2 regions of the Blautia sp. DFI.6.71 genome follow, and region 2 is predicted to be linked to the other one. Evidence: predicted binding sites of a transcription regulator. Region 2 holds the regulator's gene; the other holds the start of a gene.
The links. The regulator Rex, encoded in region 2, represses fermentation and respiration genes when NADH is low (regulators of the CRP and FNR family bind a similar motif). The targets are predictions, from matches to a motif close to ATTGTTAANTANTTAACAAT.
Positions count from the first base shown of each region.

Region 1: a site for Rex is predicted at 2,086-2,105, ahead of LJE12_RS02470 (complex I 24 kDa subunit family protein). Genes of this name have one in related genera too.

Region 1 is NZ_JAJDMJ010000002.1:163,531-167,205, forward strand. Features, by position in the region: gene LJE12_RS02465 (NADH-quinone oxidoreductase subunit NuoF) at 1-1,376, opposite strand, end outside; gene LJE12_RS02470 (complex I 24 kDa subunit family protein) at 1,373-1,852, opposite strand; gene LJE12_RS02475 (YoaK family protein) at 2,175-2,876, opposite strand; gene LJE12_RS02480 (Fe-S-containing hydro-lyase) at 3,199-3,675, opposite strand, start outside.
Region 2 is NZ_JAJDMJ010000015.1:6,665-10,339, reverse strand. Features, by position in the region: gene LJE12_RS08385 (NAD(P)H-hydrate dehydratase) at 1-1,056, opposite strand, end outside; gene LJE12_RS08380 (redox-sensing transcriptional repressor Rex) at 1,146-1,793, opposite strand; gene LJE12_RS08375 (ABC-F family ATP-binding cassette domain-containing protein) at 2,054-3,675, shown strand, end outside.

The DNA.
Region 1 (3,675 bases), on a different contig from region 2:
TCCATAACTACCAGACCACCGGATCCCATAATCGCATCTAATTTTTTGACAGAATCAAAATCAAGAGGTGCATCCAGCTGGTCAAGGATCAGACATCCGCCGGACGGACCGCCGATCTGGACACCTTTAAATGCGGCGCCACTCTTTAAGCCACCACCGATATCATAGATAATGTGGCGGAGTGTGGTTCCCATAGGAACCTCTATCAGACCGGTATTCTCGATAGAACCGGTCAGTGAGAAGGTTTTAGTTCCGGGGCTTCCCTCTGTACCGATGGTGCGGAACCAGTCTGCTCCCTGAAGAATAATCTTCGGTACATTAGCATAGGTTTCTACATTATTAAGAACTGTAGGCTTACCCCACAGACCTTTCTCTACTGTACGGGGCGGTTTTACACGAGGCATACCTCTGTTACCCTCGATAGATGCGGTAAGTGCCGAACCTTCTCCACATACGAAAGCTCCGGCACCTCTGTTGATATGTAAATGGAAGTTTACACCGGAATTTAAAATATTATCACCTAACAGGCCATATTTTTCTGCCTGTTCAATCGCCATCCTAAGTCTCTTTACAGAAAGAGGATACTCTGCACGAACATAAATATATCCATTCTCCGCACCGACTGCGTAGGCTGCAATAGTCATACCTTCGATCATCTTATATGGATCACCTTCCATGACGGAACCATCCATAAATGCACCGGGATCACCCTCATCACCATTACATACAACATAGCGGGTTTTCTCTGCCTGGCGTGCAACCTGAGACCATTTCTTGCCTGCTGGGAATCCTGCACCGCCACGACCGCGAAGCCCGGATTTAGTTACTTCATCAATAACTTCCTGCGGGGACATGCTTCCCATCACTTTTGCAAGTGCCTGATAGCCTCCCACAGCAATATACTCTTCGATAGATTCCGCATCGATTTTTCCACAGTTTTCAAGAACGATACGTGTCTGTTGATTTAAGAAAGGAATATCATCAGGATGTGGACAGACTGTATTATTATCGCGATAAAACAGTCTCTCTACAGGTTTCCCTTCCAATATAGTTCTCTCCACAATTTCCTTACAGTCTTCCGGCTGTACGTGAACATACTGATAATCATATGGCTCAATTCTCATCAGAGGTCCAAGTTCACATAATCCCTGGCACCCTGTCTTGATCACGCCTACATGAGGCACATCCTTCTGCATTTCAACTGTTACTCCATCAATTCTCTCACAGAGTACTGACATCTCTTCATAAATCTTCTGCGCTCCGGATGCGATACATCCGGTACCTGAACAGACAAGAACGCGGCAGGTATAAGATTTAATCTGCTCATTTACTTCAGCCTGCTTATTTAACAGGTCTTCTTTACTCTTAATACTCATACGCACTCTCCTCTCAGTTTATTCAAAAGTTCTACAGCTTTCTCAGGAGTCATCTTCGGATGTACTTCATCATTGACAGTCAGTGTGGGGGCAAGTCCACATGCACCCAGACAGGATACTGTTTCTACGGTAAAAAGCATGTCATCTGTAGTGTGTTTCTTGTTGCTCAGTCCAAGTTCCTTCATCAAAGCCTCTTTTACAGGCATGGATTTTCTCACATGACAGGCTGTTCCGTCACACACTTTAATGACATATTTCCCTTTCGGCTCAAAAGAAAAATTCTCATAGAATGTGGCTACACTGTAGGCCTTGGCTTCTTTTACTCCGATTTCTTTCGCTACATAAGTCAGCAATTCTCCCGGCAGGTAACGATATTCCGCCTGAATATCCTGCATGATCGGAATCAGCGATGCTGCTGTACGTCCGTAGTGCTCGATGATCTCATCCGCTTTTCTGTAATAAGACTGGTCTAACATTCGGTTCCCTCCTTAAATAGTAATTTTGATACATCGGTTTTAATATAGTACCGATATATCGATTCCCACGCAGCTTTAGTTATTTTCAACATATGTGCTGTTGATATTATACATTATATAGTTGTTTTGCACAATATCATTTTTGAAATTTTCTGAAATTAATTTATAACAATTTGTTATAGATGTATAGTATTCATAAATGTATATAAATGAAAAGCAATTTCTTTAACAGGGTTGTTAATTTAATAGCAATATCAAAACAAAAAAGATCATTGAAAAGAATATTATCTTCTTCTCAATGACCTTTCTGGAAATGGCTGCATTATTTAGTTTCATGTTCCTCATGGAAATGCTTATATTTTTCTATAAACATCAACAGAAAGCTGATCATAAGGAATCCACAGGAAACCCAGATCATTCTGATTCCATAGCGTATGGACAGATTTCCACCAATGCCGGCACCCAAGGCAAACATAAGGATGATTCCAAAATAATACATCGCCTGTTTTAGCTGTTTTGATTTTTTTTCACGAAAATAAACTGACAACGCAGCTGTACCACTGCGCAAATTACCGATACACATAGTACTTGCATAGGAATATCCGTTTACCTTGCGGAAGGACTGTACCTGCATTGCACAGGCGAAAGATGCCATGGCATTTGCCAGCATATTGTATTCGGTTGGCAGGAAACCTACTGTAAATAAGATCAGGATTTCTGCCAGCAGAACACCCTGTCTCCAGTGGAGCTTCTGCGCATATTTATAATTTGCCTGTATTTTCTCCGCAACCCATACGCCCAGTGCAAAGAAAATAATAGGAAAGAAGTATCCCAGTCCTGCTGTCAGTTCTCCTGCCATAAAGTGCTGGCTCATAAGAACGACGTTTCCTGTCTGTGCATTACAGAATACTTCGTTTCTTGCATTATAGGTGTAAGCATCCTGAAAACCTCCTGACAGTGCCAGGAATGCACTGTTTAAAAAGGCTTCCGACATTTGTATTTCGTGTTGATTATGATCTTTCATGATTTTCCCCGTTCAAGTTTATTTGCAGTTATCTCCTGTACGGATAACTGCCTTTATTCTTTTACCGTTTATTTTCAAACATTCGAAATCCGCTGCTTTACTGCGTAAATCGCTGCTTTCTCATGTTTGGCGGGTCCCTTTTTGACCCTGATTATCATGTTATACGTTTATAGGTCAAATGTAAAAGATATAATTCATATTATTGTATATATGATTTTTATATATTGGATACAATATATATATAATTTTGGCTATATAAAGCAACTTCCATATACTGTATGTCTACAGCATATGGAAGTTATTTTTTTATGTATCTGCAGAATTACTTATCTCCGTGTTCTTTGAGATATTCTGCTTTTCCCATCTCGTACAGATTATTACCTTCTGAGTCAATGATGACTACAAGAGGCATATCCTCTACATACAATTTACGAAGTGCTTCTGCTCCCAGATCTTCATAGGCGATCAGTTCGGCCTTTTTGATGCATTTTGCAAGAAGCGCACCTGCACCGCCGATAGCTCCGAAGTATACACCATCATATTTCTTCATGGCGTCTACTACTTCCGGAAGGCGGGCACCTTTACCGATCATTCCTCTTGCTCCCACAGACATCATTGTGGGTGCATAGGCATCCATACGTCCGCTGGTTGTAGGGCCTGCGGAGCCGATGACTGCGCCTGGTTTTGCAGGAGTTGGTCCTACATAGTAGATGGTTGCATCTGTAGGATCAAATGGAATTTTCTCACCTTTTGCAAGGGCCTCACACATTCTCTTGTGTCCTGCATCACGTGATGTATA
Region 2 (3,675 bases):
GACTGACAGAAGATTCAGGCCATCTGCATCCAGAATTACTGTTTTTTTACACTCAGCTGCCTTCGCCAGAAACCACTGAGCTCTTTCCCTGCTCTGCGCTCCGGTTCCAAGACCTGGTCCTATCACAAGCACATCACACCAGTCAAGCATTGCCTGGTTTTTTTTCTCATCAAAATCACAGGTGATCATGGCTTCCGGCAACAGTGTCTGCAACGGAATCCTGTTGGCCTCCACGGTCTGAATTCTCACCATTCCCGCAGAGCTTTTCAGAGCAGCTGCTGCACTCAGATATGCAGCTCCGCACATTCCTTCGCTGCCAGCTATAAGAAGAACCTTACCGAAGGTTCCTTTATTTCCATAGGGAACTCTCTCCGGAAGCATTTTCAAATCTTCACGTTCCAGATGATGCATACAGATTTTCTTTCCGGGTATGGAATAGATTCCGATATCCGTAACAACGATCTCACCGCCATACATGCGTCCGGGATAAAAACACAGCCCTCTTTTGCGAAAAGCAAAGGTAACCGTAAGATCTGCCCGGAATGCAATTCCCTTCTCAAATCCGGTGTCTGAGTCAATCCCGGATGGAATATCCACAGCTACTTTATACGCAGATGCCCGGTTCATTGTACTGATAAGCTCTGCATATTTTCCCTCTACAGGTCTGCTCAGTCCAACCCCAAAGATGGCATCTACTATAGTAGTATATTCATCCGGATCCAGGTTATGCACCCGGGGCACCTGATAATATTCTGCTGTTTTAAGCTGTCCGGCAGTTTCAGCAGTCATTTTCTCTTCCTTACCCGCAATATAATACCAGGTTCTGACTCCTCTCAACTGAAGCAGTCTGGCAATCGCCAATCCGTCTCCGCCATTGTTGCCGGTTCCGCAGACCACAAGGATTTTCTCTTTTTCTTTATTCTTTAATCTCTGTACAATCTCCTCAACCGTCTTTAATGCCGCCCTCTCCATAAGTACCGGAGACGATATCCCGGCTTTCTGAATCGTATTATGGTCCAGTTCTTTCATCTCAACAGCAGTTACAATCTCTCTCATCTGTTCACCTCCTGTTTACAATAACACATTTACATACAAGACAAAAGCTGTGATCAGATGACCACAGCCTTGTGTTTCACAGTTATCCCTTACATTCCTTCATGTTCCTTTCTGTACTCACTCAGGTTATAGGACAAAGTCATAAGACTCTCTGAAAGATGTACGTTCTCTACCATTACATCCTCCGGGGCATCCAGATCAATATGTGCAAAATTCCAGATTGCCTTAATTCCATTATCAATTAAAATCTTTGCCATCTCTTTGGCTTTGTTTTTAGGAAGAGTCAGGATTGCAATCTCAACCTCATTCTCCTTCAGAAACAAAGGAAGATCGCTCAACATCTGAATCTCAATTCCACGAACTGCAATCCCCTCAAGTACAGGATTGACGTCAAAAATACCAACCAGCTTAAATCCGCGCTTTTCAAAATCCACATAATTGGCCAATGCCTGTCCCAGATTACCGGCACCCAGAATAATCATCGGATGTACAGTATCCAGCCCAAGGATTTTACCGATTTCTGTATACAAATAGCGTACATTATAGCCGTAACCCTGCTGACCAAAACCACCGAAATTATTTAAGTCCTGACGAATCTGGGAAGCCGTCACATGCATCTTCTTGCTAAGATCATTTGAAGATATACGCTCTACATTCTCCTCCATCAATTCACCGAGGTAGCGGTAGTACCGCGGCAGACGCTTGATTACCGCTTTCGAAATTTCCTTAGCTTCCACAAATTTTCCCTCCTTAGCTTATCTATGTCAATTATACCCAGATGTTATTTTATTGTCAAATTAAATTTGTACTTTTTGACCAAATATTTCTGTATTTTTTTATCAATTTCATTCTGAAAAATTCCCCGGAATATCATATTTTCTTCCATACATCTATCCGATGCCTTCTTTTCCCTGGACAAAATCTCTTAAAATGCTTTCAAAAACAGGCATTTTCGATTATAATAGTACGCGGACAAATTACAAACGGAGGAATTCCTATGATTTTATCATGTCAGAATATCTGTAAATCCTTTGGCGAAAAAATCATTCTCAAGGATGCCAGTTTCCATATAGAAGACCGCGAAAAGGCAGCTCTCATCGGCAATAACGGTGCAGGCAAGACGACTCTGCTGCGAATCATTATGCATGAGCTCTCCCCGGATTCAGGAAACGTGGTACTTGCCAAAGATAAAAATATCGGCTACCTTGCCCAGTATCAGGACATTCATGGCCATCATACCATTTACGAAGAACTGATTTCCACCAAACAGCACATTATTGATATGGAGAACCGTCTGCGCTCTCTGGAACAGGAAATGAAAACCACCACCGGAGATGCTCTGGACAGCCTGATGAATACTTACACAAGACTGAGTCACCAGTTTGAACTGGAAAATGGTTACGCTTACAAAAGTGAGATCATGGGTGTATTAAAAGGTCTTGGTTTCACAGAAGAAGATTTCGAACGCCAGATAGAAACTCTTTCAGGCGGCCAGAAAACCCGCGTAGCTCTGGGTAAACTGCTTCTTGCCAGCCCTGACATTCTTCTTCTGGATGAGCCTACCAACCATCTGGATATGGAGAGTATTTCCTGGCTGGAAACCTATCTTCTGAATTACCCGGGTGCTGTATTTATCGTATCCCACGACCGTTACTTTCTTGACAAAGTCGTAACAAAAGTTGTGGAAATCGAAGCAGGAAATATGCGTATGTACAGTGGCAACTATTCTGCCTATGCCCTGAAAAAAGCCCAGTTGCGTGACGCCCAGTACAAAGCCTACCTGAACCAGCAGCGGGATATCAAACATCAGGAAGCAGTCATTGCCAAGCTGAAATCCTTTAACCGCGAGAAATCCATCAAACGTGCGGAAAGCCGCGAGAAAATGCTGGATAAAGTCCAGCGCATTGATAAACCACAGGAGATTCAGAATCAGATGCGCATTTCCCTGGAACCAAGATTTGTCAGCGGAAATGATGTCCTTACTGTGGAAAGTCTTTCCAAATCTTTTCCCGGACAGACACTTTTCAGTGACATCTCCTTTGAGATCAAACGTGGAGAACGTGTAGCCCTGATTGGCAATAACGGCACAGGCAAAACCACCATGTTAAAGATCATCAATGGGCTGATCGATGCAGACAGCGGCAGATTTACTCTTGGTTCCAAGGTACAGATTGGCTACTATGACCAGGAACACCATGTTCTTCATATGGAGAAAACTATTTTTGAGGAAATCTCAGATGCTTATCCCACACTTACGGAAACAGAAATTCGAAATATGCTGGCAGCATTCCTTTTCACAGGGGATGACGTATTCAAACTGATCTCCGCTCTGTCCGGCGGAGAAAGAGGTCGTGTTTCCCTCGCCAAGCTGATGCTGTCCGAAGCAAACTTTCTGATCCTCGATGAGCCCACCAACCATCTGGATATCGCTTCAAAAGAGATTCTTGAAGAGGCATTGAACAGTTACACAGGAACAGTATTCTATGTTTCCCACGACCGTTACTTCATCAACCAGACAGCTACCCGGATCCTGGATCTGACCAATCAGGCAATTGTAAATTATATCGGAGATTACGACTATTATCTGGAGAAAAAAGAAGAGCTGACGGAAAAATATGC